DNA from 4 places in the Paenibacillus sp. FSL R5-0527 genome. Region 4 is predicted to be linked to each of the others. Evidence: predicted binding sites of a transcription regulator. Region 4 holds the regulator's gene; each other region holds the start of a gene.
What was found. The regulator Rex, encoded in region 4, represses fermentation and respiration genes when NADH is low (regulators of the CRP and FNR family bind a similar motif). The targets are predictions, from matches to a motif close to TTGTGAAATATTTCACAA.

Region 1: the regulator Rex is predicted to act here: its motif matches at 1,036-1,053, upstream of arcA (arginine deiminase).
Region 2: the regulator Rex is predicted to act here: its motif matches at 1,133-1,150, upstream of NYE69_RS00110 (formate/nitrite transporter family protein).
Region 3: the regulator Rex is predicted to act here: its motif matches at 1,370-1,387, upstream of NYE69_RS13425 (DUF2249 domain-containing protein).

The regions. Positions count from the first base shown of each region.
Region 1 covers NZ_JBBOYI010000001.1:5,856,680-5,858,883, reverse strand. Annotated here, with positions in the region: gene NYE69_RS26030 (alpha/beta hydrolase) at 1-231, shown strand, start outside; gene argR (arginine repressor) at 396-848, shown strand; gene arcA (arginine deiminase) at 1,143-2,204, shown strand, end outside.
Region 2 covers NZ_JBBOYI010000001.1:23,007-25,210, forward strand. Annotated here, with positions in the region: gene NYE69_RS00110 (formate/nitrite transporter family protein) at 198-1,043, opposite strand; gene NYE69_RS00115 (FAD-dependent oxidoreductase) at 1,343-2,204, opposite strand, start outside.
Region 3 covers NZ_JBBOYI010000001.1:3,034,823-3,037,026, reverse strand. Annotated here, with positions in the region: gene NYE69_RS13435 (DRTGG domain-containing protein) at 1-446, opposite strand, end outside; gene NYE69_RS13430 (YwiC-like family protein) at 499-1,221, opposite strand; gene NYE69_RS13425 (DUF2249 domain-containing protein) at 1,468-1,701, shown strand; gene NYE69_RS13420 (DUF2249 domain-containing protein) at 1,722-1,958, shown strand; gene NYE69_RS13415 (TIGR04053 family radical SAM/SPASM domain-containing protein) at 2,197-2,204, opposite strand, start outside.
Region 4 covers NZ_JBBOYI010000001.1:5,080,538-5,082,741, reverse strand. Annotated here, with positions in the region: gene dinG (ATP-dependent DNA helicase DinG) at 1-883, shown strand, start outside; gene NYE69_RS22415 (redox-sensing transcriptional repressor Rex) at 896-1,552, shown strand; gene NYE69_RS22410 (amidohydrolase) at 1,542-2,204, shown strand, end outside.

The sequences.
Region 1 (2,204 bases), 780 kb from region 4:
GCTTTTTTGTGGCATACAGTGGAGGACGCTGCCGTGCCGGTGGAAAATTCCATGCTGTTCGCTTCGGCGCTGCGGCGAGCCGGCGTGCCTTTCGAATGCCATCTCTACCAAAACGGCAGACACGGGATGTCGATGTGCAGCACGGAGGTAGGCGATCCCGACGACCATCTGGCCACCTGGTTTCCGTTATGCTTGGAGTGGCTGGGCCGGCAGTTTGCATTTGAATATTAAACGGTTATGTTTCCCGGAGGTTGCCATGTGTAAGAACATGGCAGCCTTTTTTTAGTTCGGGACAAGGTATGATGTGGAATTTCTGCATCCCTCTTAATAGCAAATAATAGAAAATTAGAGCAAGATTGTGATAATGCTATAAATATAAAAAGGAGTGCCTTTCTATGAAAAAAGAAAAAAGACAAAGATTAATTAAGCAATTGGTGAGCGAATATGAAATAGAAACCCAAGAGAAGTTGGTAGAATTGTTGGCAGAACAAGATGTGATGGTAACGCAAGCTACGATTTCACGGGATATCCGTGAGCTGAATTTAATCAAAATAGCTTCTCCGAAAGGACTTATGATATATCATGCTTCTTCAGAAATGGCTTTGCAAACGGATTTGAAGTTAAAGAGGAAGTTGCAAGAAGTGGTTATAAGGATTGATTATGTTGATCAATTAACGATTATTAAAACGTTGCCTGGCAATGCGCATGTTATCGGTGTTTTATTGGATAATCTAAATTGGAAAGAAATGGCGGGTTGCATATGCGGGAATGATACCTGTCTTGTCATTTCCCGGAACCGATCGGAGCGAAAGATTTTAGAAGAAAGATTTAATTTGATTTTTAGATAAAATCAGCTGGTAGATGGTCAATTGAGAATACGAGATTGCTTGAAAAGAGCGTAGGCTGCCTGAAGCGGGCATGCCTTCGCTCTTTTTCTTGTTATTCATCATATATGCGCAGTATAAAATAGGTTTCGCAAAAAAATGGAAAAAATCCTTTATAAAAATACAGATTTTTATGATTTTAAAAATAAAATTGTGCAATATTTCACGACAAATATGCTGGCGTTTTCACGAGGCGGAAAGCATGGACCCTTTATGATGTCCTTGTAAACATCAAAGCCTACAAAGGAGGTACAGCAAATGGAGCATCCCATGCATGTTGCTTCGGAAATTGGGGAATTACAAACGGTTTTATTAAAACGCCCTGGACAGGAATTGGAAAACTTAACGCCGGATTATTTGCAGCCGTTATTATTTGACGATATCCCCTATTTGCCGGTGATTCAAAAAGAACATGATTATTTTGCCCAAACATTACGCAATCGGGGAATTGAAGTTCTTTATTTGGAAAAACTCGCGGCTGAGGCGTTGGCGGATAAGAAATTGAGAGAAGAATTTGTTGACCGTGTTTTAGAGGAAGCAAGGGCTGAAGGAGATGTTTCACAGCAAATTTTAAAAGAATATTTACTTTCCTTCGCCAATGAAGATTTAGTTCAAAAAATAATGAGCGGGGTAAGGAAAAACGAAATTGAAACGAGCCAGAAAATGCAACTCTATGAATTTATGGAGGATCATTCCCCGTTTTATTTGGTTCCCATGCCGAATTTGTATTTTACCCGTGATCCCGCAGCGGTTATTGGCGACGGATTAACGATTAATAAAATGAGAGAAACCGCACGCAGACGTGAATCATTGTTTATGGAGTACATTATCAATCATCACCCGAGATTTGCCGGTCATCATGTGCCGGTTTGGCTGGATCGCAACTATCAATCTCCCATTGAAGGCGGCGATGAGCTCATTTTGAATGAAGAAACGATTGCCATTGGCGTGTCTGCCCGCACTTCAGCTAAAGCCATCGAACGATTAGCCCTAAATCTATTTAGCCGCCAAGAAAAGTTCAAGCGAGTGCTGGCCATAGAAATCCCAAAATGCCGGGCATTTATGCATTTGGACACCGTATTTACGATGGTTGATTATGATAAATTTACCATTCATCCGGCGATCCAGGGACCGCAAGGGAATATGAATATTTATGTTTTGGAGCAAGGTCCGGATGAAGAAACGCTTAAAATTACCCGCCACACTTCTTTAATAGAATCGCTAAAAGAGGTATTGGGCTTAAAGGATTTGGTTCTCATTCCTTGCGGAGGAGGAGATGAAATCGCCTCGGCTCGCGAACAATGGAATGACGGATCCAAT
Region 2 (2,204 bases), 5.1 Mb from region 4:
CAATTGGATTATCCCAATGAAATTACACAAAAAAGGCCGCCCCTCACCAAACCCTTAATGAGAAGCGGCCTGTCATGCCGTCACGGATCATGCCGGCCAATACGGATCAAGCCAATGATAGAGCTACTCCGAGTACACCTTAAATCTTACACCCTAAATCTCACGCCTTAAGCCCTTACGCCCTAAGCCGTTACATCCTAAGCCGTTCTGCTGCCCGTCTTAGCGGATACGGAAGCCCCTGCCCCCTGGCCTGCGCCGGAATCGGCTTTCGTTCCCCTATCCTTCAAATAAGCCGTCCAATACGCCCCGGCCACGAACAGCCCGCCGCCGGTCAAATTGCCGAGCCAAACCGGGACGAAATTGCCGAGATATTCGCTCCAGGAGTAATACCCTTCGAAAATCGCCGCCGGAATCAGAAACATATTGGCCACGACGTGCTGAAAGCCGATGGCGACAAACGCCATCGTCGGGAACCAGATGCCGAGGATTTTGCCGCTCATATTATCGGCCCCGTAAGACAGCCAGACGGCCAGGGCCACCAGCCAGTTGCAGCCGATCCCGGAAACAAACGCCGGCAGGAAGCTGTCGTCCAGCTTATGCCCCGCCATATCGACCAGTTTATCCAAATACGGCCCGCTTGCCGTCAATCCGACGACATGGCCGAAAAAATAAGCGACAAACAGCGCTCCGACAAAGTTGCTTAATGTGATCAGCACCAGGTTTTTGCACACTTCGCCGGTCGATATCCGCCCCGCCATCCGGGCCAGGGGAACGGCCATCATATTCCCCGTCAGCAACTCTCCGCCAGCCAAAAGCACGAGTATAAGGCCGATCGGGAACACCGCCGCGCCGATGAATGTGGCAAAGCTCCCCCACTCCTCCGGGGCGCTGGCGATGACGCGGATATCCAGCAGAAAACCGAGAGCGATAAACGCTCCGCCGAGAAACCCGAGGATCAGCACGGTCAACAGCGGATTATGCGCCTTTTTTATCCCGTTCTCCACGGTCACTTCGGCAATCTGCGCGGGTTTATGGTAAGCCATGATCAAGTCTCCTTCTATTCGTCTCACTTTACTGCCCGAGTCTATTGTAGCGTCCCCGCTTCCTCCAAATAAATAACATAAATCACGGATGGTGAAAAAATTCACATTTAATCCGCCAGCATTCCTCCCGTTACCGGTGTCCCTCTCCCCTTCTTCCCGCCAATGGCAAAAAAAGGCCGGCATCCGAAGCTCCGGGGGTTGATCCCGCTAGGCTTCTTCCGTCGGCCGATTATGGCCGCTTCGCGATAACGGCGAAAACGGCGAAGATTAAATTAATGGCTCGCTTTCTTCTGCCCCCGTCAAGCGTGCACAGACTCCTTGCTTGGCACCTCCGGCAGCACGCCAAGGCCGGCGCTGTTCAGGAAGTTCCACGGCTTGTTGTAATGCGGCTGGAAGAAGAAGTCGACAAAAGCCAGTTCCTCCATCTTCATGCCGTTTTGAATGCATACCGACATCGTGTTGATCGACTGGGTCAGATCCGCTTTCGACATAATTTGCGCGCCCAGGATGCGCCGCGTGTTCGGTTCGAAAACGACCTTTAGCGTAACCTGTTCATGGGTCGGCATGAATTCAGGCCGGTAATTGTCGTTAATAAGCACCGCCTCAGCCTCAAGCCCCGCATCCTTGGCGGCCGCTTCCGTCAAACCGGTTGCCGCGATGTTGTCCTCGTAAATCTTGATGCCCGAGGTTCCCTGGGTGCCAAGGTATTTTACGGTTGGCGCCGCCAGATTGCGGGCGACCAGCGTCCCCATGCGGACCGCGTTCGTGGCCAGCGGAATGTAGGCGTGTTTGCCGGTCGGGTTGTAAAACACCGCGCAGCTGTCGCCAGCCGCATAAACGTCCGGCTTGCTGGTGCGCATATATTCGTCGACGATGATCGCCCCATTGTCGAGCATATCTACTTGGCCTTCAAGCAGCCCGGTATTCGGACGGAAGCCAATGCACATGATCACCATGTCGGCGTCGTATTTACCCTGATCGGTCACGACGCGGGTTACCTTGCCTGCCTCGCCCTCAAAGCGGGTTACCTTCTGTCCGAGCGCCAGCCGAATACCGTGTTCGCTAAGCGATTGCTCGATTTTGTCCGTGTACTCCGGATCCAGGTATTTGCTCAAAATCCGCTCCTCCGCGTCGATCAAAGTGACCTGCTTGCCGTTCAAT
Region 3 (2,204 bases), 2.0 Mb from region 4:
CCCCCGGTCACCAGCACCCCCGCTCCCTGCTCCAAAGCGAGCGAATGGGCGTTGTCGCGGTTCCCGATGATCAGCAGGCTTCCGGCGTCGATATACCGCGCCATGGCATCGATTTTCATCGCGCCGATGACGTATTTGTGCAGCGTTTTGTCCAGCCCTTCGCCGCCGCCAAGCACATGTCCCTCCACGATGTCGACCACATCGCCGAACGTAAGCTGATCGGAGATGTTCCGCGGTTTCTTCTCCACGCGAACGGTGCCGATCCGCTCCTTGGTGATGACGATGCCGAGGTTTTCCGCCTCTTTGACCGCGCGGTAGGCCGTTCCCTCGCTCACGCCCATCGCTTTGGCCAGCTTGCGCACGGAAATTTTCGTACCGATCTTAAGTTGTTCGATATGTTGAAGCAGCTGCTCGTGTTTTGTGACGCTTTCTTCCTGCCCCTCCAACTGTTATACCCCCTTGCCCGAATCTGTACTACTCTGTTTCCATTATACACGTTCAGGCATAAGTCATCCATACGGCCGCAAGCACGATCACGGAATAGACAATTTCCATGATTCCGGTTTGCTTTGCCGTGATCCGTATGCGCGGACACCATGCGGCCCTGGCCAGCAGCAGCAAAGCCGGCAGCAATAGCGGAAGGGGGAACAGCCATGCGGCGAGCAGCGCCAATATCAGGTGGTAGCTCACGGAATAGAAATAGAACCGGGGGTTGTTCCGCTCGCGGATGATCGTTTTGACGTAAAAAGCCGTGCCCGCGAAATAGCCGATGCTGATCAAAAACAGCTCCACGGCTGCCCCGTAGTCCGTACCTCCGCCCAAATTGAAAGAAACAAACACCATGATGCTGAACTGCACGATGGCGGCGATGTCGTTAATCAGGGCGCGTTCGCGTTTTTGCCTGGCGTAGTAGACGTTGACGGCAAACAAAGGCAGGAACAGCAGGGCCATCAAGATGACGTCGGGGCGAAGCAAGGCGAGCGCCGTTCCGGCAGGGACGAGAAGCGTTCCATACAGCAAGGCCGGTTTGCGGTAGCGGTCGCCTTTGCCCGTGCGGACCCACTGCAGCAAAGGAAACATCAGCAAGTAGATCAGCAGCCAGCAAGCAAACAGCAGGGCATGGATCCACCCGGGGGTCGAGGCGGCCATGCCGAATAGGAACGGAAGGACCAACATCGCCCAGGCTCCATGCTGATTGGGGATATAATGCTTCAAGCGCATGACGGCGTCCTCTCCTTTTTTTTCAAATGGATGGGGCAAATTACGGATCATTATATCCGCCGGAGGAAATCGCTCCAGTGACGCCGGTCACTGTAATCATGACAGCTTCCCAACAGAAAAAAGAGCGAATATCATGCCGTTTTTTATCTTGTGACTGATATCACAATCCATTCCGAAGCCGTTGATATAATGAGGGCGAACGGTAAGATTTTAAATTTTAACTAATCAATTAGGGAGGACTTCAAAATGAATCCGATTAAAGCAACCGTAAACGCCACCGAGTATCCGCCGCAGCTTAAGCATAAAACTATTTTTGACGCTTACGAAGCCCTGCATCCGGGAGAAGCCATGCTGCTGATCAACGATCATGACCCGGTACCGCTGCGTTATCAATTTGAGGCGATGCATCCCGGACGGTTCACTTGGGAGTATCTTGAAGAAGGGCCAGACACATTCCGGGTGAAAATCGGCAAAAATTAAAGCTTGGAGGGGGACGAATCATGGAGAACCGGGTTGTCGAGCTTGATGTACGCCCGCAGCTGCGCCAGGGAGCGGAGCCGTTAGGAAACATTATGAGCACCGTTAAGCAGTTGAAGGAAGGCGAGATTTTCGTCCTGCACGCCACGCTCAAGCCCGTTCCGCTGCTGAAGCTGATGGAACTTAGAGGGTACCGCAATCAATGCGAGCAGGTGGCGGAGGAGCACTGGAAAGTAACCTTCGAACGAAAAAGCAAGTGAACCCCCGGAAATAAAGGCTAGAGGCAAAGCGGCAAGCGGGTTTGTTGACCCGGGAAGGTACGGCCGTTAAAGCAAGGAGGATACGGGAACCGGTGATGCCGGCCCCTGTATCCTCTCTTTTTGCATAGCTGCCGCAACGGTTCGGCCGAATAACCGCAATATTCGCGAAAAACCCATTTCCTCGAGTTCCTCGAACTTCTTGGGCTCCTCTGGCTCCTCAAGCTCCTCGGCCGGGAAGCTACCTTT
Region 4 (2,204 bases):
GTATGCCGTTCCGATCGACGTTAGCGCGCAATTGAAGGAATACTTTTTCGACAGAAAAAAAAGCGTGGTGATGACCTCGGCGACGCTGTCGGTCGACAAGTCGTTCCAGTATATGATCGAACAGCTGGGACTGACGGAAGCGGCCGGGGAAGGACGGCTGAACACGGCGATGCTGCCGTCGCCGTTTGATTACCGCAGCCAGGCTCTGCTCGTCATCCCGCGCGATTTTCCGAGCGTGAAGGGGAGCGTGGGCGACGACCATTTCGTCAGCACGCTGGTGCGTTCGCTCGCCGATACCGCGGTTGCGACGCAAGGCCGTATGCTGGTGCTGTTCACATCGTACCGGATGCTGCGGCAGGTTTACGAGCCGTTGAAGGAGCTATTGTCGGCGCAAGGAATCACGGTCATCGGCCAGGGGATGGACAGCGGCAGCCGCAGCAAGCTGACCCGGCGCTTTCAGGGCCAGGCGGCGTCAGTGCTGCTGGGGACGAGCAGCTTCTGGGAAGGCGTGGACATTCCGGGCGAAGCGTTGACGAGCCTGGCGATCGTCCGCCTGCCCTTCCAGCCTCCCAACCATCCGCTGGTGGAAGCGAAAAGCGAACGGCTGCAGAAGGAGAAGAAAAATCCTTTCATGAAACTGTCCGTGCCCCAGGCGGTCATCCGCTTCAAGCAGGGATTCGGCAGGCTCGTCCGCTCCTCGCAGGACCGGGGGATCGTGGTTGTTTACGATACCCGCATCTTGGAGTCTTACTACGGGAAATACTTTTTATATTCACTGCCCGGGCCGAAGATGGAGCATATGCCGCTCACTCAGATGGTTCCGCGCATATCGGAATGGTTAAATCCGGGAGACGAAAACGTCTCTAAGTCCGCGTCAGAATAGGGGGATAAACGTATGAAATCCGAAAAAATTTCCGATGCCGTCGTCCGCCGGCTGCCGGTGTATTTGCGGTTCCTCAACGAGCTGAGCCGGCGCGAAGTGCCTACGGTGTCCTCGCAGGAGCTCGGCCAGAAGCTGGACCTCAACCCGGCCCAGATCCGCAAGGATCTGGCCTACTTCGGCGATTTCGGGCGAAAGGGCATCGGCTACGATGTCGCGTATTTGATCGAGAAAATCCAGCAAATCCTCAACTTGGACCAGCAGATCAACGTTGCGCTGGTCGGCGCCGGTAATTTGGGGCAGGCGCTTTCGAATTACAACGCTTATTTGAAAGACAACATGAAAATCGTGGCGGTGTTCGACGCCTCTCCGGCCAAGATCGGCACGCAAATCAACAACATCACGATCCAGCCGATCGAAGAGCTGACGGAAACGGTGCGGGAGAAAAATGTCCGGATCGGGATCATTACCGTCCCGGATTACGAAGCGCAGCGCGTGGCGGATCAATTGGTGGCGGCGGGAATCGGGGCCATTCTGAACTTCGCTCCGACGATTTTGAAGGTGCCTCCGGAAGTCCGCATCCATGCCGCCGATTTCACGACCGATTTGCTCAGTCTGGCTTATTACTTGAATGACGGAAGCGGAAAGGAACAACCTGCCCATGAGTCGTAAATGGTTAATCAAGAACGGAACCTTTGTCGTGTTCGAACAAGATCGTTCCATTGTACAGGGCTATATGCTCGTTGAGGGCGACACGATTTCCTATATCGGCGAGCAGCTTCCTGAAGGGGCGGAAGACGCGGAAACCTTCGACGGAAAAGGGCTGCTGTTCATGCCGGGGCTGATCAACACGCACGGCCACGCGGCGATGTCGCTGCTGCGCGGATACGGCGACGACATGGTGCTGCAGACCTGGCTTCAGGAAAAAATGTGGCCGATGGAAGCCAAGTTCACCGCCGGCGATGTGTACGCCGGGACGGCGTTGTCCGTGCTGGAGATGCTGAAAGGCGGAACGACCACGTTCCTGGACATGTACGACCATATGGATGAAGTGGCCAAAGTGGTTCAGGAGTCGGGCATCCGCGCCGTGCTGATGCGCGGCGTCATCGGGTTGTGCCCGCCGGACGTGCAGCAGCAGAAGCTGAACGAAGCGATCGCGTTTGCGAAAAATTGGCACGGCCGGGCGGACGGCCGAATCACGGCGATGATTTCGCCGCACGGGCCGTACACCTGTCCGCCGGAATTTTTCGAGAAATTCGTACAAGCGGCTCATGATCTGGATCTGCCGATGCATACGCATATGTCGGAGACGCGGGCGGAAGTG